One region of the Ruegeria sp. BHSC029 genome, then DNA from elsewhere that is predicted to be linked to it. Evidence: riboswitches for the same ligand, from Rfam matches in the RefSeq annotation. Region 1 holds a riboswitch; each other region holds the start of a gene.
The links. A riboswitch is a leader RNA that binds a small molecule or an ion and turns the genes downstream of it on or off. The one in region 1 is predicted to bind cobalamin.

Region 1 (3,269 bases):
GGTTCTCGGCCGGGACCGCGCTGCGGGGGCACGAGTTCCACTATTCCTCGATCGTCGAGCAGCCCGACGTGCCCTTGGCACGGGTTTTTGACGCCGAAGGCGCCGAAGGTCCGCAGACCGGATCGCGCCGCGGACATGTCACCGGTACGTTCTTCCATCTGATCGCAGAGGCCAGCGCATGAGCGGTTTCGTTTCCTTCATCGGGTCCGGTCCCGGCGACCCGGAATTGTTGACCCTCAAGGCCGTGGACCGGCTGCAAAAGGCCGATGCGGTACTGTTCGACGATCTCAGCAGCGGGCCGATCCTGAGCCATGCGCGCAAGGAGGCCGACCTTGTGGGCGTGGGCAAGCGCGCCGGGCGGCCCTCGCCCAAGCAGGACCATGTCAGCCGCCTGCTGGTCGAGTACGCCCAGACCGGCCAGCGGATCGTGCGGCTGAAATCGGGCGATGGCGGCCTGTTCGGACGGCTAGAGGAGGAACTGGTGGCCCTGCGCGCTGCCGGGGTCGCCTACGAGATCATTCCGGGCATCCCCTCAGCCATTGCCGCGGCTGCCGCGGCAGGCATCCCGCTGACCCGGCGGCTGACCGCGCGGCGCGTGCAGTTCGTCACCGGCCACGATGTCAGCGGGAAGCTTCCCGAGGACTTGAACCTGCCCGCGCTGGCCGACCCGGGTGCGACGACGGTGGTGTTCATGGGCAAGCGCACCTTTCCCCTGCTAGCCGGCGCGCTGCACGCGCATGGGCTGCCGCTGGATACCCCCGCGCTGATGGCCGAGTCGGTCTCGACGCCTGAGCAGTCGCTGCACCGGTCCACCGTCGGTGCCTTGGCCGAGCGCCTGGGTTCCGAGATCGGCACCGCGCCAGCGCTGATCCTCTATGGTCCGCTGGCGGAGTTCGACGATGATTGATCTGGTCTTGATCGGGATCGGCACCGGCAACCCGGACCACGTGACCTTTCAGGGCGCGCAGGCGATCCGCGCGGCCGATCTGATCCTGATCCCGCGCAAGGGCGCCAACAAGGCCGATCTGGCCGGCGTGCGCGAGGAAATCATCCGCAAGGTCACCGGCACACCGCCCCAAATCGCCTATTTCGACATCCCCGAGCGCCGGTCGCAAGATGGCTACCTGCGCGGCGTGGATGAATGGCACGACGCGATCGGCCTGCGCTGGCAGGAGGCGATGGCCCGGCACCCCAAGGCGCGCACCGTCGCCCTGCTGATCTGGGGCGACCCGTCGCTCTATGACAGTTCGCTGCGAATCGCGGCGCGGCTGGACCCGCAGCCGAACACCACGGTGATACCCGGCATCACGGCGCTGCAGGCGCTGACGGCGGCCCATGCCATGCCAATCAACGAGATCGGCGCGCCTTATCTGGTCACCACCGGCCGGCGCATCCGCGACGAGGGCTGGCCCAGCGACGCCGATACGGTTGCGGTGATGCTGGATGGCGAATGTTCGTTCCAGATGCTGGACATGGCCGATTTTGACATCTGGTGGGGGGCTTACGTGGGTATGCCCGAGCAGATCCTGATCAAAGGTCTGCTGGCCGATGTGGCCGATGAGATCCTGCGCACCCGCACCGAGGCCCGCGCCTGGCACGGGTGGATCATGGATATCTATGTTCTGAAAAAGCGCGGGAATTGACGCGAAAGGTCGCAAATGGCGATTGCGCCACAGCGGCATTCACGTCTAAATGGACGGGTCTGGTCCTGCCGGAGACATCCGGATGCTAAGAGGGAATTTGGTGCGGCCTGCGCGCAGGTCAAATCCGAAGCCGCCCCCGCGACTGTAAGCGGTGAGCCCTGTTCAACCAGCCACTCCCGATCCGTTCGGGGGGAAGGCGAACAGAGGCGCTGACCCGCAAGCCAGGAGACCTGCCAGGCGAACAATGAAACACCGGCCGTCGGGTGCGGCGGCACAGGAGGACAGAAAATGACGACACAAACGCAAACCGCATCAACGGCACGCGCTGGCATTCTTTCGGCAGTGTTCGCGGCAGCCCTAGGCCTGGGGATCATCACCTTGGCTGGTCACGTTCAGGCATCGGCGCTGCATGACGCCGCGCATGACGTGCGCCACGCAACCGGCTTCCCCTGCCACTAAACCAATGTTCAGTCGCATTCTGACCAGCGCGTTGTTCGCTGGTGCTGCAGCCGGGTTGATCGTCGCCCTGCTGCAGTTGGTATTCGTGCAGCCCGTGTTGCTGCATGCTGAACTCTATGAATCCGGAGAGCTGGTGCATTTCGGAGCCGAAGCCGTCTCGGCCCATCCCGAACTGCCGGGCATGTTCTCGGACCTGACCCGCGACGGGCTGAGCGTGGTGTTCACCATGCTGACCTATACCGGCTATGCGCTGGTTCTGGTCGCCCTGATGTCGCTGGCCGATGCGCAAGGCCACCCTGTTGACGGGCGCACGGGCGTGCTGTGGGGCCTGGCCGGTTTCATCGCCTTTCACCTGGCGCCGGGCTTCACCCTGGCCCCCGAGGTTCCGGGTGTTGCCGCAGCCGACGTGTTCGCGCGGCAGATCTGGTGGTGGGCAACCGTCGCGGCTGCTGGTGTGGCCATGTGGCTGATCGCCTTTGGTGGCAACATCGTCAGCTATCTGGTTGCGGCCGTGCTGTTGATGGCCCCGCACCTGATCGGCGCGCCGGAACCCGACGTGTTCACCGGGCCGGTTCCGACCGAGATCGGGGCCCTGTTCGCAGCACGCGCCTTTGGCGTCGGCCTTGTGGCCTGGGTGCTGCTGGGTTCGTTTGCCGGGTATTTCTGGCAAAGCGAGGGCAAGCGCGTCGAAGCCGCGGCCTGATCTCCGAAATCCCACGACCCGCCGGCGCCCAACCGGCGGGTCATTTGCTTTTCAAGGAAACATGATGACACGCTCGCTTGCTCTTTTCGCGATCGGTCTGGTCTTTGGTGGGGGTGCCGGGTTCGTGCTGGCCGCGGCCAACGGCGTCACCTTCGATGGCCACGACCATTCCGACCCCGCCCAACATGGCGGCCATCACGCCGAGGCCAAGGCCCATGACCACAGCGCCGCCATCAACCTGCCCGCCGGACCGGACGCGCTGGGGCTGGAGATCGCCGTCTCCCCCGACCCGATGGCGGGTTGGAACCTGCATGTGATGCCAAAAAACTTCCGCTTCTCGCCGGAGAACGCCTCGCTGGACAACAAGCCCGGCGAAGGCCATGCGCATGTCTATGTAAACGGCGTCAAGCTGGCCCGGCTTTATGGCAACTGGATGCACATTTCGGACCTGCCCAAGGGCGACA
Region 2 (3,269 bases), on a different contig from region 1:
ACTCGATACCAGCTGTCGCGCCATCACTGTAGGCAATACAATTCCACGGAGCCCGATCCTCTCCAACCCCAACGGTGACTTGTGTTCCAGCCTCGCTGAACGCGGATGAGAGCACGACCACTTGCGAATTGTTGGTTGTTTTGGCCACGTCTCGCAGACACGCCTGTTGGGCGGGTGTCAGTTCGGCAGGTGCGCTAGACGTGCTGGTGTCGTCGCAGGCCGCTAGCAGTGCGAAACACGTCGCGCCTGAAATCATCGTGACTTTGTTAATCATTTTCTTCTCCTCACAGATTTGTTGATACTTTTGGAATAGGTGGTCTTATTTTGCGCGCTCACGTCTAAGCGGTCCCCGATTTTGCGGCCAATGACATGGCTGGCAGACAGATATTCTGCCGATCCCCGGGACCGTGAACAAAGCGTGCTGATGTTATGACATTATGGGTAAAAACCGGTGCGAACTTTCGCGGAAGGGTTCGTAAATTTAATCCCGGCACTGCGTCCTCCCAACGCTGATCTTCGTAAAATGCCTTCCGACCGCCAGCACTCACTCCAGCAGTCGGAAGGGCCCGACGAAACGGGCGACAGCGACAACAACGGAGGTAAAGCTAAAGTTGTGTCGAGTTCGTATGTTTGAATCAATCACAGGATAAATCAATGATTTTTCCGCGCGTAAATTTTGTACGCTTTCCAACGATAGGCTTCTGCATTCAAAGGGAAAAGGCGAGGCCGCTCACGGAGGCTTGGCAGTCGGCCCGCTTGCGCCGCCGTGTTTCGGGACCTTCCGAGCTATCTTAATCCAGTTGGTCAAAACGACGTGATTCTCGGCCCGGTCTGTCGCTCAGGTGGTGCCGAAGGGTCGCCTGGATACCTCCATTACGCACCCGCCCAGAACGTCGTTGACAGTGCAACCCGACTCATGGATGAGATTTGCGCTGATGGTTCCCGATCGTTTCGGCGGTCGGGTAAAAGGGAATACGGTGCGGCGCCGTTCTGACGCCAATTCCGTGACTGCCCCCGCAACTGTAGGCGGTGTGCGACCCCCGGATGCCACTGGGCCGATAGGTCTGGGAAGGCGGGGCAAGCCATACATCGCGAGTCAGGAGACCTGCCATCATCAAACGCAACTCAACCCGGGCGGGGTGTCCCGGAAGGAGGCCAAGATGGCATTTTCGGCTTGCGCCGCTGACATGACTGGTTCCCTTTCCGTCCCGCGATTTCGCGGAGGGCGAAGTGAGCCGACAATCAACACATCACATCACGGTTTGCCTATCTTGCCGACCCAAGGGCGCAGCCGTACGCCCCGGGCCTGACCTGATCGGACGATTGCGCGCCGCGCTGGCCGAAGACGACGGTTTGGCAGGTTTTGACGTTTCCGGTGCGGCCTGCATGGCCGGGTGCACCCGACCCTGTACCGTCGCCTATCACGCGCCGGGCAAGGCATCTTACCTGTTTGGCGGCCTGACGTCTGAAGAGACCGGGGCATTGGTGGAATTCGCCCGGCTGTACCAGCAGTTGCGCGATGGATGGTGCAGCTCGGTCGACCGCCCGGCCGGGCTTCGCCACGCGACGCTGGCCCGCATTCCAGCCGCGATGGCTGCGTCTTCGGAAAATGCGGATTGCGCCTCATGAGCGCGCCTTTGCTGTCGGTGGATACCGTCACCTGGGCGCCGCGAAAACGAGCGCCGTTGGTGCTGCACGAGACCAGTTTTGCGCTGATGCGCGGGCAGGTCATGGGGGTTGTGGGGCCGAACGGTGCCGGCAAGACAACCCTTCTGCGGATGATCTACGGCTATCACCGTCCGTCCTCGGGCGACATTCTGGTGGACGGCGTGTCCGTCAAAAGAATGGCCCCCCGGGCGCTGGCGCGTCAGGTTGCCGCCGTGCTGCAGGAGCAGCCCTCGGATTTCGCGCTGACCGTGCGCGACATCGTGGCGTTGGGACGTGTGCCGCACCGGTTAGGCCTGTCCACGCCCGGCAGTCGTGACCACCAGATCATCGAGTCCGCGCTTCACCGAATGGATCTGCACGGGTTTGCCGACCGTGGGCTGGCCACTCTGTCCGGCGGCGAGCGTCAGCGTGTGATGGTCGCCCGCGCCCTTGCCCAAGAGCCCCGGATTCTTGTGCTGGACGAGCCTACCAACCACCTGGACATCCGCAACCAGCTAGAGGTGTTGCGGCTGATCCGGGACCTCGACCTGACGATCGTCACCTCGCTGCACGATCTGAACCTGGCCGCCGATGTCTGCGACCGTGTTCTGATTCTGAAGAACGGTCGACCCTGCGGCTTTGGCCCAACCCAGACAGTGCTGAGTGACAGGCTGGTCTCTGACACGTTCGATGTCACCGCCCGGCAAGAGCAACTCAGCCTCAGTCACAAACCTCACCTGACCTATCAACTCCCCAATCCCCAACCAGAAGGAAGCTTGGAATGAAACCGACCACCCTAGTCCTGGGCTTGGCTTTGGCCGCCAATACCGCGATCGCGGAAACCACCGTGCAAAGTTGCAATCGAACCGTCACCTTTGACGAACCGCCCAAGGCGGCGATCTCGAACGACGTGAACCTGACGGAAATGATGCTGGTGCTGGGCCTGGCCGACCGAATGGTGGGATATACCGGCATTTCCGGCTGGAAGACGTTGGACGAGGACATGCGCGCCGGAGTGCAGCAGCTGCCCGAGCTGTCGGCCAAGTATCCCAGCAAAGAGGTGCTGGTCGGCGCAGATGCCGATTTCTATTTCGCGGGCTGGAACTACGGGATGAAAGTGGGTGGCGAGGTGACGCCAGAGACGCTCGAACCTTTCGGGATCAAAGTCTACGAACTGACTGAAAGCTGCATCCATATCGGCGACAAGCCCAAAGCCAGCATGAGCGACATGTACAACGATCTTCTGAACCTCGGTCGTATCTTCGGTGTCGAAGACAGGGCGCAAAAGCTGGTCCAGGGATATAAGGCCGAACTTGCTGAGATCACATTCAGCCTGAATCCTTCGGACGAGCCGCTGCGTGTCTTTGTCTATGACAGCGGCGAGGATACGCCGTTCACTGCCGGCCGCTATGCCATGCCGACCGCTCTGATCGAGGCCGCAGGCGGCGTCAACATCATGGATGATTTCGAGAAAAGCTGGGCGACCGTCACCTGGGAGGAAGTCGTCGATCGCAACCCCGAAGTCATTGTGATCGTCAATTATGGCGACGTCGCCGCCGAGCAGAAGCGGGACTTCATGGTCAATAATCCTGCATTTGCAGATCTGGACGCGGTCAAGAACG
Region 3 (3,269 bases), on a different contig from region 1:
GTCGTTGTTCCTGAAAACCGCGCTTGCGGGCGGGTCAGGCGATCAATCGCGGCCAAACGGCACTGCTGCGCCGGGCGAAGGCGCCGATATGACCGATTTCGGACAGTCCGAAATCCCTCGGCTCCAACAAATGCCGACGGGCGGTCGGACCATAGAGTTCAGCCAGCCGCCAGACGGCGGGCGGTGGCACAGTCTGGTCATCCTCGAACGCAATGATATCCGCCGTGGCGTTCGCCCGACTCCAATCCGCTTGGGGAAGCGTGTCTCCCAATTCGGGCAGATAGCTGGTGGGCGATGTACACCACTTGCGCCATTGCCAATAGACGCCCGCCGGCAAATCGGCTCCGAATCCCAGAAGTTTCCCCGGCAGGTACCCCAGAAGACGCACCAGAGGTGGCACGTGGCCATACCAGAACAGAGTCGCCAAGCCCTTGTAGGGCCACGGGTGATCGGCCACCGTCACCAAACCTGCGCACACACAGATCATCCGGTCGATCTGTTCGATTTCCGGTTGCAGCGGACCCAGCATTCCACCGACCGAATGCCCGATCACCCACAGTTTTGCCTGCGGGTATCGACGGCGCATCTCGGCACGCGCTGCGGGCATGTCGATCAGCGCCCAGTCCGCCATCGTGGCCTTCGAGTCTTTCAGCCGCCCGGTCAGCGAATGCTCGAAATCCCGGTAATCATATGTCAGGCAAGCCATACCGCGCTCGGCGGCCAGCCAGCGAGCAAAGTGCTGATAGTAGTCACGTGGCACTCCTGTTGCGCCGTTCAGCACAACAACGGTTTGCGGCTCGACCGCCGGAGTGTAAAGCCGCGCCGCCAGCTGGGTCTGGCCCGACGGAAACTTAAAGTCTTCCACGTCAACCGCGTGCTGCGAATCCAACATCTTTGCCTCCAAACACTCTGGACCGATCGGTCTAATACTTTGTGTCTGGACCAATTGGTCTAGGCCTGTCAATATTTGGCCTGCATGACCCAACGTCCACCAAACACCAAAGATCGCCTGATCGTGACTGCCGCCCGACTGTTCCAGCGCTCGGGCTATAACGGTGTCGGTCTGGCGGAATTGCTGGCCGAAGCGCAAGCCCCCAAGGGTTCGCTTTATCACCATTTTCCAAAGGGCAAGCCGGATCTGGCCCTGGCGGCGGCCAGTTGGGCCTCGGACGGGATGTTGAGCATGATCGCTGCGGCATTCGACGACGCCGCGGATTTTCGCGACGGGGTCACCACCCTGTGCCACAAGATCGCGAAGCTGTTCGACACCTCGGCCCAATGGGAGACCTGCCCGATCGCCGCCACCCTGTTCGAAAGCCCCGACAACCGCGCGTTTCGGGAACATGCAGACCGTCTGTATGAAAGCTGGATCATCGAAGTTCGAAACCACGCCGCGCGGTTCGGAGTTTCCGACCCTGAAAATGCTGCGGACACCCTGTTCATCGTGATGCAAGGCGGCTGGCAATTGGCCCGTGCCCGCAGGGATTCGAATGTGCTGCGCAGACTGCCTGATCTGCTCCCTTGGGACTCACTCCGGCAACCGGGCTGAAACCGTCTTGACTCGATCCCGGATACACCGCTAGCGATGAGGGGATGGTTCCCGTGCCGTTTCGGTCCGGGATGAAAAGGGAACACGGTGCGGTCCAACCCGGAACTCCGGAGCGGACCAAGGCCGCGACTGCCCCCGCAACTGTAGGCGGAGAGCGATGCCTAAATACCACTGACCGCAAGGTTGGGAAGGTCGGCAAAGCAAAGACCCGCAAGTCAGGAGACCTGCCATCAAACGTGAAACCGAAACTCGGACGGGGTGTCCGGGCAGGGTCTGGCCTTGAAACCGGCGTCTGTCCAAATCCACCTCGCCCAGCGCGCGGAGGGCGCAACATGATTTGGAAGACCGATACCCATGAATTCGCGGCAACCATCTGCCAGCGCACCGGAAAGACCTGCCCGGCATTGGCGCGCATGGCACGGGCCATCGCGCAGGCAATGGCGACGGCGCAGGCGGCTACATCCCCCGACTTCCAAGTGGAAGGCAGTAGCGAACTGGCCCATTGCGAACATGGCTGCACGGCGCGGTTCGATGCACGTCCCGAACGGATCCGCGTGTATTGCGGAGCGGCCGCCGACACCCCGTCCGACTGCCTTGATACCTACGCCGACATGCTGTTTGACGACCAGAGCGACGCCCTGCCTGCGCAGGTCATCAGTGATCGACCCTGTGCGATGCTGCAGGCCACGGCGATCATGCCCGTGGTCAGGGCCGAGCGCGAGTTCCGCGCAACCGCCTGAATGTCAGGTCGCCAGTGCCTCGCGCGCTGGGGCGACGGCCCAGTCCATCTGAGCATCAGTCTCAACCGCGCAGGGGCGTACGGCCCGCAGGCGTTTCAGGGCCTGTTCCGGCTGCTCGCCGCTCTCGATCATCAAGCGCAGAACAACCATGCCAGACCGCCCACAACCGCCCCGGCAGTGGACCAGTACCCGCCCGCCGCCCGACAGCGCATGGCGGGCGGCGGCGCTGACTTCGGGCCATCGGCCGGATATCTCGGTCGACGGCGCCGAGAAGTCGGCGACCGGAAGATGCGCCCACCGACAGGCGCGCCGATGAATGTCACAGCCCAATTCGCCCGCACCCACAGAAACCAGTTCGGCAAGGGTTGTCATCGAAATCACCAGCCCCGGCGCCCAGGCTGAAATCAGGTCCAGATCTCCCTCATAGTCGCCGCCACCGCCGGGAACCGAGGTAAGGGCCAGCGTACCGCCGCCCACCTGCAATGCATGAACCACAAGATTTGTCATCAGACGTTCCCCCCGAAACTGGCTGATTGAAATTGATCCGCGCAGTATGCCTCACACCGCGCGCTCGCCAAAGCGAAAAACCTGCACCGGTGCTGTGGACGCGGGGCACCTGGAACTCTACCCTGCATCGTCAGTACGAATCCGTCAGAGCAGACATGACCACACAGTCCAGCCCCGCCTATCAGGTTCTCGCCCGAAAATACCGCCCGGAAACCTTTGCCGACCTGGTCGGTCAGGATGCCATGGTGCGCACGCTGAAAAACGCGTTCGAGGCGGACCGGATCGCGCAGGCCTTCATCATGACCGGCATCCGCGGCACCGGCAAGACGACCACGGCCCGGATCATCGCCAAGGGCATGAACTGCATCGGACCCGACGGCAATGGCGGCCCAACGACCGAACCCTGCGGCCAGTGCGAGCATTGCGTGGCCATCATGGAAGGTCGCCATGTGGACGTGCTGGAAATGGACGCC

Region 2: another riboswitch for cobalamin. It lies ahead of AC2FML_RS16315 (DUF1636 family protein); the one in region 1 lies ahead of AC2FML_RS05690 (CbtB domain-containing protein).
Region 3: another riboswitch for cobalamin. It lies ahead of AC2FML_RS12810 (hypothetical protein); the one in region 1 lies ahead of AC2FML_RS05690 (CbtB domain-containing protein).

What each region holds. Positions count from the first base shown of each region.
Region 1 is NZ_JBXWRU010000002.1:400,529-403,797, forward strand. Features, by position in the region: gene AC2FML_RS05675 (cobyrinic acid a,c-diamide synthase CobB) at 1-182, shown strand, start outside; gene cobA (uroporphyrinogen-III C-methyltransferase) at 179-907, shown strand; gene cobF (precorrin-6A synthase (deacetylating)) at 900-1,643, shown strand; cobalamin riboswitch at 1,687-1,895, shown strand; gene AC2FML_RS05690 (CbtB domain-containing protein) at 1,932-2,102, shown strand; gene AC2FML_RS05695 (CbtA family protein) at 2,107-2,805, shown strand; gene AC2FML_RS05700 (hypothetical protein) at 2,870-3,269, shown strand, end outside.
Region 2 is NZ_JBXWRU010000006.1:268,339-271,607, reverse strand. Features, by position in the region: gene AC2FML_RS16320 (hypothetical protein) at 1-274, opposite strand, end outside; cobalamin riboswitch at 920-1,127, shown strand; gene AC2FML_RS16315 (DUF1636 family protein) at 1,231-1,629, shown strand; gene AC2FML_RS16310 (ABC transporter ATP-binding protein) at 1,626-2,432, shown strand; gene AC2FML_RS16305 (ABC transporter substrate-binding protein) at 2,429-3,269, shown strand, end outside.
Region 3 is NZ_JBXWRU010000004.1:552,378-555,646, reverse strand. Features, by position in the region: gene AC2FML_RS12820 (alpha/beta hydrolase family protein) at 35-892, opposite strand; gene AC2FML_RS12815 (TetR/AcrR family transcriptional regulator) at 1,016-1,549, shown strand; cobalamin riboswitch at 1,578-1,795, shown strand; gene AC2FML_RS12810 (hypothetical protein) at 1,882-2,289, shown strand; gene AC2FML_RS12805 (protein-tyrosine phosphatase family protein) at 2,293-2,796, opposite strand; gene AC2FML_RS12800 (DNA polymerase III subunit gamma/tau) at 2,952-3,269, shown strand, end outside.